DNA from 3 places in the Thalassobacillus sp. B23F22_16 genome. Region 2 is predicted to be linked to each of the others. Evidence: riboswitches for the same ligand, from Rfam matches in the RefSeq annotation. Region 2 holds a riboswitch; each other region holds the start of a gene.
The links. Region 2 has a riboswitch for cobalamin ahead of ACGTNI_RS02060 (cob(I)yrinic acid a,c-diamide adenosyltransferase). Riboswitches for the same ligand answer to the same signal wherever they lie in the genome.
Positions count from the first base shown of each region.

Region 1: another riboswitch for cobalamin. It lies ahead of ACGTNI_RS04395 (DUF4430 domain-containing protein); the one in region 2 lies ahead of ACGTNI_RS02060 (cob(I)yrinic acid a,c-diamide adenosyltransferase).
Region 3: another riboswitch for cobalamin. It lies ahead of ACGTNI_RS14880 (ribonucleoside-diphosphate reductase subunit alpha); the one in region 2 lies ahead of ACGTNI_RS02060 (cob(I)yrinic acid a,c-diamide adenosyltransferase).

Region 1 is NZ_JBIEKD010000003.1:108,482-112,631, reverse strand. It holds gene ACGTNI_RS04400 (ATP-binding protein) at 1-1,713, shown strand, start outside; cobalamin riboswitch at 1,779-1,958, shown strand; gene ACGTNI_RS04395 (DUF4430 domain-containing protein) at 2,151-2,552, shown strand; gene ACGTNI_RS04390 (ECF transporter S component) at 2,558-3,061, shown strand; gene sigX (RNA polymerase sigma factor SigX) at 3,174-3,716, shown strand; gene ACGTNI_RS04380 (RsiX family anti-sigma factor) at 3,703-4,150, shown strand, end outside.
Region 2 is NZ_JBIEKD010000001.1:424,479-428,628, forward strand. It holds gene ACGTNI_RS02055 (cobyrinic acid a,c-diamide synthase CobB) at 1-1,085, opposite strand, end outside; gene ACGTNI_RS02060 (cob(I)yrinic acid a,c-diamide adenosyltransferase) at 1,082-1,621, opposite strand; cobalamin riboswitch at 1,850-1,992, opposite strand; gene ACGTNI_RS02065 (DUF3953 domain-containing protein) at 2,033-2,167, opposite strand; gene ACGTNI_RS02070 (hypothetical protein) at 2,288-2,536, opposite strand; gene ACGTNI_RS02075 (DUF817 domain-containing protein) at 2,682-3,503, opposite strand; gene ACGTNI_RS02080 (helix-turn-helix domain-containing protein) at 3,496-3,717, opposite strand; gene ACGTNI_RS02085 (DUF2975 domain-containing protein) at 3,728-4,150, opposite strand, start outside.
Region 3 is NZ_JBIEKD010000020.1:32,443-36,592, forward strand. It holds gene ACGTNI_RS14860 (cation diffusion facilitator family transporter) at 1-307, shown strand, start outside; gene ACGTNI_RS14865 (ArsR/SmtB family transcription factor) at 300-608, shown strand; gene ACGTNI_RS14870 (pyridoxamine 5'-phosphate oxidase family protein) at 666-1,088, opposite strand; gene ACGTNI_RS14875 (class I SAM-dependent methyltransferase) at 1,142-1,837, opposite strand; cobalamin riboswitch at 1,987-2,165, shown strand; gene ACGTNI_RS14880 (ribonucleoside-diphosphate reductase subunit alpha) at 2,299-4,150, shown strand, end outside.

The DNA.
Region 1 (4,150 bases), on a different contig from region 2:
ACCGTATTACTCCTGGAGTTTTTTGAGAACTTTCACATTTTAGAAGCTGAAAGAGAGTTATTACAGACGGCAGAAAAGGTTTCCGAAATTGTTGATGAATATGGCGAAAGGGATTTAATTTTAGACACCTCTACCAGAGTGAAAGACCCTTCAAGCCGTGTCGTGATCTTTTTTAATGAGGACGACATGTGGAGTTCCTCGGCAGAAGGGACTCTGCCTCAAATCGACCGCCAATGGATTGAATCGGATGAGGAGCTTTCTTCCGTATTGACAGGGTCAGATCAAGTGAAAAAAATAGCGGATATTGATAACTTTCAAAATGGGGTCATGGTAGTAGGTACATCGTTAAATGCAGAAGGTTCAGGTGTCTTTGTCTACCAGTCTCTCGACTCAGTAGAAGAGACGACAATGCAGACGACTAAAATCATTTTTCTGGGTGCCGGAATAGCAATCATTTTGACTACGATATTCGCTTTCTTCTTATCGACACGGATCACAGCACCGCTAATCAAGATGCGAGAAGGTGCATTAGAACTTGCTAAAGGGGAATTCAACACGAAAGTACCCATTCTTACCCATGATGAAATTGGGGAGCTCGCAATGGCATTTAATCGGATGGGGCGCCAGTTAAAATTTCATATTAATGCATTGAATCAGGAAAAAGAGCAGTTGTCAGGGATTCTAAGCTCTATGGCTGATGGGGTTATCACTATAAATCGCCAAGGGGAGATCCTGATTACCAATCCTCCCGCTGAACAATACCTGCAAGCCTGGGCTTATGAAGAAGGTGGGACTGATATTGCTTATAAAGATGAGCCTATGCATTTGCCGGAAAGGTTGAAAGAGATATTCAACCAAGTGATTGAGACGGAGACGGAAGTAATGACAGAAACAGATGCCCAAGGGAGAAACTGGGTTATTATCATGACGCCATTATATGATAAATCTTCTGTCCGCGGAGCTGTTGCGGTATTAAGGGATATGACTGAAGAACGACGCCTGGATAAACTGAGACAGGATTTCATTGCAAATGTTTCCCATGAGTTACGCACCCCAATCTCGATGATGCAAGGGTATAGCGAAGCAATTGTAGATGATATAGCTGAAAGCAAGGAGGAGAAAAACGAACTTGCCCAAATCATCTATGAAGAATCCCAGCGGATGAGCAGACTGGTTAACGAACTGCTGGATCTGGCAAGAATGGAAGCCGGCCATATCACTTTGAATAAGGAAGAGGTAGAAATACGTCCGTTCGCAGAAAAGATTGTACGTAAATTCCAAGGGCTTGCCCAGGAGAAAGATGTCAACTTAAGACTCCATGCTCCAGAAGCGATGGGCACCAAATATTTTGACCCGGATCGTATCGAGCAAGTGTATACGAATTTAATCGATAATGCGATTCGCCATACCAATACGGGTGGAAATGTTGATATTCATCTGGAAATGACGAATGAAGGAATCCATTCGGCTGTACAGGATTCTGGCACTGGGATTCCTGAAGAAGATTTGCCATTTGTATTCGAGCGTTTCTATAAGGCAGACAAATCGAGGAAAAGGAAAAAGGGAAAGACAGGTACAGGCCTTGGGCTCTCTATCGCTAAACATATTATTGAAGCACACCAGGGAACTATTGCTGTGCACAGTAAAGAAGGTTCGGGTACGACATTTTCTTTTCACTTGCCTGATCTTAGCGAAGATCTACAAGATTTGTAATAAAATCTTGTTACCTGTGAAACAACTATTTACTTTCCCCTAGCTTATGGTAATATAAAAATAGAATTGAATAAGTGAATCAAGGTACTTTTGAGTAGTTGAAAAGGGAATTTGGTGAAAGTCCAAAGCTGTCCTCGCAACTGTAAGTGCCACGAACCGGACAGACCACTGTACCGTAATGTATGGGAAGGGTCCGTAGTAGGGAAAGCACAAGCCAGTAGACCTGCCTTGATTCGTCGTTTCAAAGCTTCGGGGATTGAGCTGTTTGAGACAACCGGTGGAATAAACCCATTAAGTCGGGACCTATTTGAATACTGGTAGTCCAAGCCCATTCTGTTGAAGAATGGGCTTTTAATGTGGGGAAAAGGCGGTTGTCTATCTGAATTTCACACCCAAAAGCAATGAAACAAACAAACTGCGTGAAAGGATGATAGATCATGCTAAACATGAAGCAATTTATTGTTGCTGTATTAATGGCAGCGGCAGTATTGACAGGATGTCAATCCGGATCAGAGGAGTCAAGTCAGGCTCAACAAGAACAGCAGGAACAGGTACCTGTGAAGGTCACTATTTCCCAAGGGGAAGGTGAAGAAATGGTGGCAGAAAAAGAGTTGGAAGTTGAGGAAGGTACAAGTTTAATGGAAGTTTTAAAAGATAATTTCGAAGAAGTAGAGGAAAAAGATGGCTTCGTAACCAAGATTGAAGGGATAGAGGCAAAAGAAGGGGAACAGAAAGCCTGGTTCTTTACGATCAATGGAGAGGATGCGTCTGTGGGAGCAAAAGAATACAAAGTAGAAGAAAATGACTCTTTCACTTTTGATTTCCATGCATGGGACTGATAAGGATGAACACCTATAAAATAACATTAATAGCATTGCTGGCGTCCCTCGCGGTAGTTGGCAGGTATGTATTCGCTTTTTTACCAAACGTTCAGCCGGTTACTGCTATCATCATTATTGCGGGATTTTGGCTGGGGCCACTAGCAGCAGTTGTGCTGGCAGTTTTGGTCACCTTCCTGTCCAATGTCATGTTAGGGATGGGGATCTGGACGATATGGCAAGTAGCTGCCTGGGCTGTCATTGGTTTGGTTAGCGGATTGATCGGCAGATATTGGTCAGCTATTCCGCTGCTATTATTGGCTGCTTTCGGAGCGTTGAGTGGCATATTTTATGGTCTGGTATTGTCTGTAACCATGTATAGCTTTGCAGGATCATTTTGGGGATATTATCTGGCCGGCCTGCCATTTGATCTTTACCATGCTGCAGGCAATGCAGTGTTCATCACCACGCTTTATCCTGTATTCAGTCGTCTGTTTCAACGTTATTATAACCAATGGATACCAGCTTGAAATACCAGCCAATAAAGGTTGGTATTTTTTCTATATTATGACTATTATTAAGGGGGATGTAACTTTTTAATACATAATGCGACTAATTTAGTGAACAGGAGGTCTCTCCACTGTGAGATCGATATTTGAATCTCTTTATGAAAAATATCATCAGGATATATTTCAGTTTATTTTTTATATGGTGAAGAATCGGGAGCAAACGGAAGACCTCGTTCAAGAGGTTTATATAAAAGTCTTAAAATCTTACGATAAGTTTAAAGGGGACAGCAGTGAAAAAACTTGGTTGTTTTCTATTGCCAGACATGTCACGATCGATTTCTTTCGTAAGCAGGAAAGAAAGAGAAAACGCCTGCTGGAATTTTTCGACTGGGAGAAAAAAGGCGAACAAATAAAAGATCAACAGCCTTTACCAGAGGAGATAGCTGAAAAAAATGAGCAAATACAAATTCTTTATGAACACTTGGATAAGCTGACAGTGGATCAGAGAAGTGTCATTATTTTGAGATTCATACAATTAATGTCAATCCAGGAAACCGCTGATATTTTAGGGTGGTCCATCAGTAAAGTGAAAACAACCCAGCATCGGGGCATGAAAGTATTGCAGGATTTGATGGCAGATCAACGAAAGGAGGGAGATAATTATGAAGCAAAATAAAAACGACAGGCGTAAGGAACTGGAAAAGGATTTAGAAAAATTCCCTTTTATCCAGGACCACCAGGATAAAGATGAGCTTTATAACAAAATTTCCCTTCAAATGATGGAAGAAGAGCCCAAAAAAAGAAAACTGGTTATCATGCCAATCTTTGCTCTGGTTGCGGTGCTCTTTCTAACAGCCCTCATCCTCCCGCCCATTTTAATAGACCAGTCTGGCGAAGACTCGATGGATATAGCGACAGAATCCAATGAGGGCGGTGAAGATAACTCAGAAACCCTGCATGATGAGCAGTCAGCGGAGCTCTCCCAGATCCCATCTGAAATGGAAGTAACAGAGCGAGACATGGATGGCAGCGAACTGCAAAGTTATTTGGTGTTTGAAAAATTTAAGGAAAACCCATTTATAATTGCGGTTGCCGCAGGAATGAATGGGG
Region 2 (4,150 bases):
TGCATTTCCGTCTTACCAGGTAGCACCCCTGCCATCGGGTAGGTGTTCCCATCAATCGTCGTGATCGACTCAGACAAATACATCAATCCTCCGCATTCTGCCAATACAGGAAGACCATTTTCAATTGCCTCCCTAACGGACTGCCTGACTGCTCGGTTTTCCGCCAGCTGCTCAGCAAATTGCTCCGGGAATCCGCCCCCTAAATAAACACCATCCGCTTCAGGAGGAAGCACCTCTCCTTTTAAAGGAGAAAAATAAACAACCTGAGCTCCATATGCTTCCATTAAGTCCAGATTTTCTTGATAATAGAAGTTGAAGGCCTCATCCCGTGCTACGGCTACGGTTACATCGATTGCGCCTCTACGCTGAAACATAGAGGGCTCAGCTTTCAGGGCTGGCTGTTCACTGATCTGATAGATTTGCTCTATGTCTACCGTCTCCGCAACCACATCTCCAAGCTGGTCCAGCTGCTCATCCAGTTCCCCGCGCTCGATGGAAGGCACCAGCCCTAAGTGCCGCTCCGGCATCTCGATGCTTTTATCTTTCAACAGATATCCACAGACTGGAATGCCGCATTCCTGTTCCACCGCTTCTTTTATCAGCTGATAATGCCCCTCACTTCCGACCTTATTCGCAATCACTCCGGCAATAGTAACGCCAGGATCCAGTAACTGAAAACCTTTTACGATAGCAGCAGCACTCCGGGCCATCGCTGAGCAGTCGACAATCAGAATCGTCGGAGCACCAAGCAGGGTACTGATTTCTGCCGTGGAACCCTGATTGGATGTTGGCGATTTGCCGTCATAAAACCCCATGACTCCCTCGATGATCGAAAGGTCTGCCCCTTCACTTCCTTTGACAAATACTTCTTTCATCACATCTTCCGGGAGCATCCAGCTATCGAGGTTACGAGAGGGACGGCCGGTTACGGCGGTATGGTAGGAAGGGTCTATGTAATCAGGACCGCACTTGAACCCCTGAACGGTGAGCCCCTTTTTGATTAACGCAGCCATTAACCCGATTGCGATACTCGTCTTGCCAGCGCCACTGGATACACCTGCAACTACGACACGACGGGCAGTCAAAACTCAACACCACGGACGGCAGGAATGCCTTCATCATAATAATGTTTTTCCACATCAATGACCGATACAAGATCAGCTGCATTCTTTACTTCCTGGAGCGCACTTCTGCCAGTAATCACGAGGTGGACATGCTCCGGTTTGTTGTTGATCAGTTCAATCACTTCTTCAAGCGGCAGTACATCATCAACTGGAAACGAATCAATCGCAAGCGCATTGTTCAGTTCATCCAGAATCACGATATCATACTCCCCGGACAGCACCGTTTCCTTGGCAAGAGCCCACGCTTTTTTTAATGCTTCCCGGTGGATTTCCGGTGTCTTTGTCCAGGTGAACCCTTCACCCAGCTGAATGATCTCAGCACCCAGTTTCAACAGGGATTTCCTTTCACCATAAGGCCGCTTTGGTGACTTGATGAATTGCAGCATTTTCACCTTTTTGTCATGGCCTAATGCCCGGACAGCAAGCCCGGTTGCAGCCGTCGTCTTCCCTTTTCCATCACCGGTAAAAACCAATGTCAACCCCTGCTTTTTTTGCATTCTATCTCCTCCTCAGTATTTACAAGTGCAATTAGAAAAACTTGGCTTATCGCCAAGTACTTATGGCTAAAGCCTTAGATTTTCTAATACTTTAATCCTTTAACAAAGTTAAACATTCTTAAAGTAAAAAAAACACCTTCCTCTAAAGGAAGGTGTGACTATAAATAGGCAGAATATGCAGCATACGAATTCCACGTACTTACAAGCCTCCCTTTTTCCTCGAAGGGTAAACTTTGCGACAAACAGGCAGGCATCCTGACTTACATTCTTCTAACGAATGCTTACAGTGGCGGGACCGTGTTGGACTTTCACCAACTTCCCCTTTTCACCTTAAAGGCTTCCTTTTAAGGACCTGTTCGTATGATATGAAATTAATCTTATTGTAGCCGAACCTATCATTCTTGTAAACAATCAAAAGATAAAGGCTTGCAATATGACAATTAATGAAAACCCACTAACTGCTATACTTAAATACCCATAAGCTTTCCGTCCCTTATTAATTTCTACCAAACCGATACTAACATATAGAGCCCGAGAAGAAGGTATTAAATAACGTCATATCAAAATTTCACTGATTAACATATAACCTGATAACATAAGGATTAGTATAGCTAAAATAATTTTCGAAACCTTCAACATCAAAATCTCTCCTCAGCCCCTATGCCTCTAACCGAGGTATGTAAGCCCCCCATTTTCTTTCTTTGCACGAACGGTGATTTTACCTGCACATCCATGTGAATTCCTATGACTTTCTTCAACTTCCTGGCATAGAGAACTGAATAACTCTTCTATTTCAGCTACCGTCATACTTTTTGATAACTCGTGAACACGCACCAGTTCGACTTTTTTAAAAGAGTCTACGGATGAATCACTATCACTCCTGCCTATTGCAGTAACTTCGAATTCGACTTTCATATGTATGTCCTCCTATCGAGCAGTTAGTAGTTATACGAATATGAGTTCAAAAGGATTCATTAAAATGGTAGTCGATAAGGGTTGATATGTTTAAAACGTACACATCGATGCATACATTGTTTTTTCGTCAAAAATTTACTTTAGACTACCGACTAATATTCCCTTTTACTTGCTTCAATGTTGCCACAATCAGGAAGCTGACAATCACTAATAACAGCCAGGAACTCACCTTTCCGAGATGTACAAGACTCCACGCTTCCGTCTGGTTCGGGTATTCCCATGCGTCAAAAAAAGTCGCTATATTCTCCGCGATCCAGATAAAAAATCCGATCAGCACAAACGAAAGAGCAAGCGGCATACGGTAGCGACTGCCATTAACTGAATAAGTCACCCACGAACACCAGAAAACGATAATTACAAGCCCGGAGAGTATCCAGCGTACATCGACCCAGAAATGGTGCGTGAAAAAATTCAGGTAGATTGCCGCTGCCAAACTGACCACCATTAAAAATGGAGGCCACTGAACCAGTTCCACCTCCAGCCTTCGCCACGCCTGGCAAAGGTAACTCGCTACACTTGCATACATGAATCCACTATACAAAGGCACACCAAACACTTTGGAATACCCTTCTTCCGGATAAGACCAGGAACCCATATGCACCTTAAAAATTTCAAGCGCGAGTCCAATCAGGTGGAATAGTGTTATCACTTTGAGTTCATCACGGGTTTCCAAGCCGGAACGCACCATGACCCACTGCATCAGAAGAAAAATAATCAGCAGCCAGTCATACCGTGGCAGTATAGGAAGAGAAGTGATTTGTGTAATAGCCAACGAGGCAAAAATAACCACCGGGAACACGCAGGATAACGCTTGCTCCCAGCCAAAATGAGAAAGCTGTACTACCGCTCTTCTGACTTTGCCGCCAACAGCCTTTGTTACATAAGAGTTCGGCAAGGAATCATTCATGATCGTCTTCATCCGGCTGGTATTCCAATATATCTCCCGGCTGGCAATCCAAGGCCTTACAAATCGCATCCAGCGTCGAGACCCGAATCGCCTTTGCCTTCCCATTTTTTAATATCGAAAGATTGGCCATTGTGATGCCAACCCGCTCCGACAGTTGGGTCACACTCATTTTCCTTTTTGCCAGCATCACATCAATATTAATAATGATCGCCATGTTCATCACCTCAGACCGTTAACTCATTTTCTGATTTTATTTCAATGGCGGTGTTTAACAGCTTTTGAAGCACCGCCGCAAAGACCGCAATCACCATGGCACCGAAAATCATTATCATGCCAATTACGATTACACCTGGTGCATCGTCGTACTCAGCGAAGAGATAAATGATCGGCATCAAAAGCACATAAAAACCACTGATCGCAATGGCACAGTATTTGATATTCTTCAACGCTTTTACTGACAAATTTGAAAAAGCTTCGTTTCTATCAATATAGCTCAAGAGCCGATAAGCCTGATACAACGCCAGAAAATACGCCAACGCGGTAGCATATAAACCAATATACACAAGATATTGCACATAACCCATCCCAGGAATTATCTCAGAGAATCCACGCGCGATGGCAGGTACCGAGAATATACACAAAGCAAG
Region 3 (4,150 bases), on a different contig from region 2:
TTTAGAAGGGGTCCCAGAAAATATTGATTATGAGGATATCATAAATAGAATGAACCGGTTGCCGAACGTCCAGTCGACTCACCACACCCATTTGTGGTCTCTGGATGGGGAACATCACGCGTTCTCGACCCATATTGTAGTATCTGAACATGCTACCAAGGATCAAGTTTGCACCATAAAAGAACAAGTAAAGGAAATACTAGAACCTATCCACCTTGATCATATTACGGTAGAAATTGAATATGAAGATGAGCATTGCTCCGTAATGGGGCATGACGAAGAGGAAGGGGGACTGCAGCATGGATGATTCCCGTTATACGGACCTTGATGAAGAAACATTATTTCTTGTTTCGCAAACATTCAAGGCGCTTGCCGATCCTACCAGAATCAGAATTTTAAACTTATTATTCAACCGGGAATACAGTGTCAATGAAATAGCGGAACAGCTTCACTTGCGTCAATCGACAGTTTCCCATCAGCTGCGTTTCTTGAAAAACCTGCGGCTTGTGAAATTCAGACGTGAAGGAACTTCCATTTATTATTCCCATGATGATGAGCATGTATTGAATGTGCTCCACGAAACCATCCAGCACGCCTTGCACCATTAGAAAAACTTGGCCAAGTGAAAACCGCGCCCGGGCAATATGCCTCGGCGCGGTTTTGTTTTACAGCTCTAACGTTTGAGGAGTAGTATCTCCTTTATTCATCAGTCTGATCTGCTCTGGAGTGATTTTAAGAATGATATAATTCGGGTCATCCGGCCCTTGGAACCATTTTTCCATATATTCGTTCCAATGCTGTTTTTTCAGACTTTCATCCTCTTTGATTTCTGCCTTCCCTTCTATTTCAAGGTAGGCATCACCAAAGCCTTCTCCTTCATAACCAATCAGTATATGGACGTAAGGATTCTCGTCGATTTCTTCTGCCTTGTGCGTATCCTTACTTGTTGGTGTATACAATATCAGCTCTTCATTAAAAAAAGTCATATAGCGGGAGTGCGGCCGATTATTTTTGACCGAGGCAAGGGTACCGACTTTATTATTCTCAAGTACCTGCAATACTTTATCTTTCAGTTCTTGGTTATTCATCTGTGAAATAACACCTTCCTTTTTTTACATAGCTTTCCTTAAGGAAAAGAAAGTTAAACACAGAAATATTTTTCCAGCATGAATACCCACATGAAAGTAAGCGCCTGCTGTAGATCTTCCGAGAGATTTTTCAGCTGTATATCTGTGACTCCACGCTTATAGACGCCGTGGCCGTCCAGTACCTTTAACCCCATTTCCTGGGCCATCGCCTCGAATTCCCACGGCATCATCGTGTTACATATGACATCTTCCCCGTATAAACGGCGATAACTATTTTTACGAGGGGCAGCGGTAGGTCCTAGTACCCCGATACACATTTTCCCACCAGGCCGCAAGATACGCTTCATTTCTTTCAGGGCATCTGCCGGGACCTCTGTCCATTCCAGACAATTGATGGCCATGATGGCATCATAGCTTTCATCTTCCACATCCAGTCCAGCCAGATCCCCCCGTCTGAACGTTAATTCCTCGCCCTCCAGCTGGCGTTTCGCACGCTCAATCATTTCCGCCGAGATATCAATGCCAGTCACCTTGTAGCCTGCTTCATGCAATTTGCAGGACCCATAGCCATCCCCACAGCCGATGTCCGCAATGGAGGATTCGGGTTTGATATGCTTCTGTAGAAAAGGAATGATTGTCTTACGGCTTCCTTCATCCCACATCGTTTTACTGTTTTCATTCCAAAAGTCTGCCCGGCCATCCCACTGCCGCTCGACTTCTTTATGCCATTCAAAATTATTATTTTTCATCACAATTATCCTCCTGTCTGCACGCCTCTTCCTAGTCTTCGACTGTCTATCGAAAATTCCTTTTTTAGAAAAGTTGTTGCAACATTCTTTTTCCTTCGTTATCATTGAAACACAAGATAAGCCAACAAAACTACAACAAAACACAATATATTGTATTAGCGAATAGCGGATGCCACAAGGCTTAATAGGGAATCTGGTGCAAATCCAGAACTGCCCCCGCAACTGTAAGTGCTGACGAAACGGATTTCCACTGTGCATGATGAGCATGGGAAGGACCGGAATAGAACGAAGCACAAGTCAGGAGACCTGTCACTATTCGCAGGAAGTTTCTACTTCTTCGGGGATTGAGAAGATGAAACGATGGAATAAGACAGCCTTCTTCTCTGTACGGCCTCATTATTCCATGGTTTCATCCGCTCAAATCGAGCGGGTTTTTTTATTCTTTTTAAAGGAGTGGAACCATGGAAGCAACTTTTACCCATAAAGAAACCAACTGGACGGACTGGCTGAATAAAGTCAGTCACCGCTTTCCCCATTTAGACCTGAATCAACTGAAAGACACCCAACCCAATACATCAAATGGTCAGGAACAAACCCAACAGCTGATTTTAGCATGCCTGGCTTTGATTGACGAAGAAGCACCGGATTGGACTTATGTTGCTGCAGAATTACAGCTGGAACAAATGTACGAAGAAAGTTGTACCAATCGCACTCATTCTCGCCCTTACCAGGGATTTCGTCACATGATCAGTCATCTGATAGACGAAGGAATCTATCATGCTGACTTATTAACCGTTTATACTGTAGCAGAAATGGAAGAACTGGAGGCTGCCATATGCCCTGATCGGGATAAGCTGTTTACCTATATCGGATTAAAAACCCTCCATGACCGCTACCTGGCTAAAGACAAACAAGGCAGATTATACGAACTGCCTCAGGAACGATTCATGATCATTGCCATGACCTTGATGGAAAAGGAACCAAAAACGAAACGCATCAGCCTGATCAAAGAAGCCTATTGGGCCCTCAGCAACTTGTATATGACCGTCGCGACTCCAACCCTGGCTAATGCGGGAAAAAGTTATGGTCAGCTGAGCTCGTGCTTTATCGATACGATTGATGACAGCTTACAATCTATCTTTGATAGTAACACAGATATTGCCAACTTAAGTAAACATGGTGGCGGCATCGGCGTCTACCTTGGGAAAATCAGAAGCCGTGGAAGTGATATTAAAGGCTTTAAAGGAGTCTCATCCGGCGTCCTTCCCTGGATGAAACAATTGAATAATACGGCAGTGAGCGTCGATCAGCTCGGTCAGCGCCAGGGAGCAATAGCTGTCTATCTCGACGTATGGCACAAAGACATCCTTTCCTTTTTAGACGCACGCCTGAATAACGGTGACGAACGGCAGCGCACCCACGATTTATTTTCCGGCGTTTGTATACCGGATGTTTTTATGGAAGCGGTTGAAGCAAGGGATGACTGGTATTTATTCGACCCACACGAGGTCAGACGGGTCATGGGCTTTTCCCTGGAGGATCTTTATGATGAAGAAAAGGGAGCCGGCTCCTTCAGGGAAAAATACCAGGCATGCATCGACCACCCAGACTTATCCAAGCAGTCCATCCCGGCAATCGAAATCATGAAAAAAATTATGGTCAGCCAATTAGAGACTGGTACACCCTATATGTTTTACCGTGATGAAGTCAACCGGATGAACCCGAATCGTCATGAAGGCATGGTCTACTGCAGCAACCTCTGTACGGAAATAACCCAAAATCAGTCTCCTACGATAGAAGAAGAGCACTATGTGAAGGATGGGAAGCTGCATATCGTTCGGGATCCTGGGGATTTTGTTGTTTGTAATCTATCAAGCATCAACCTTGGAAAAGCAGTGCCAGCCAATGTATTGGAGCGGTTAATATCTATCCAGGTCCGGATGCTTGATAATGTGATCGATCAAAATACAATCCCAGTCATGCAGGCGCAATTGACGAACCAAAAGTATCGCGGTATCGGGTTAGGCACCTTTGGCTGGGCTCACCTGCTTGCTCGTAAGCATATCAAATGGGAATCAGAAGAAGCTGTCCAGTATACGCATAAAGTTTATGAAGAAATCGCCTACCATACGATTCAGGCCAGTATGGAATTGGCTAAGGAAAAAGGCGCCTACCCCTCATTCCAGGGATCGGATTGGGAAACCGGCGAATTTTTCGCGAAACGTAATTTAAACCGAAACGAAAGTTGGGACAAGCTTATAAATCAAGTCTCAGAAAACGGAGTCCGAAACGGGTATATGATGGCGGTAGCAC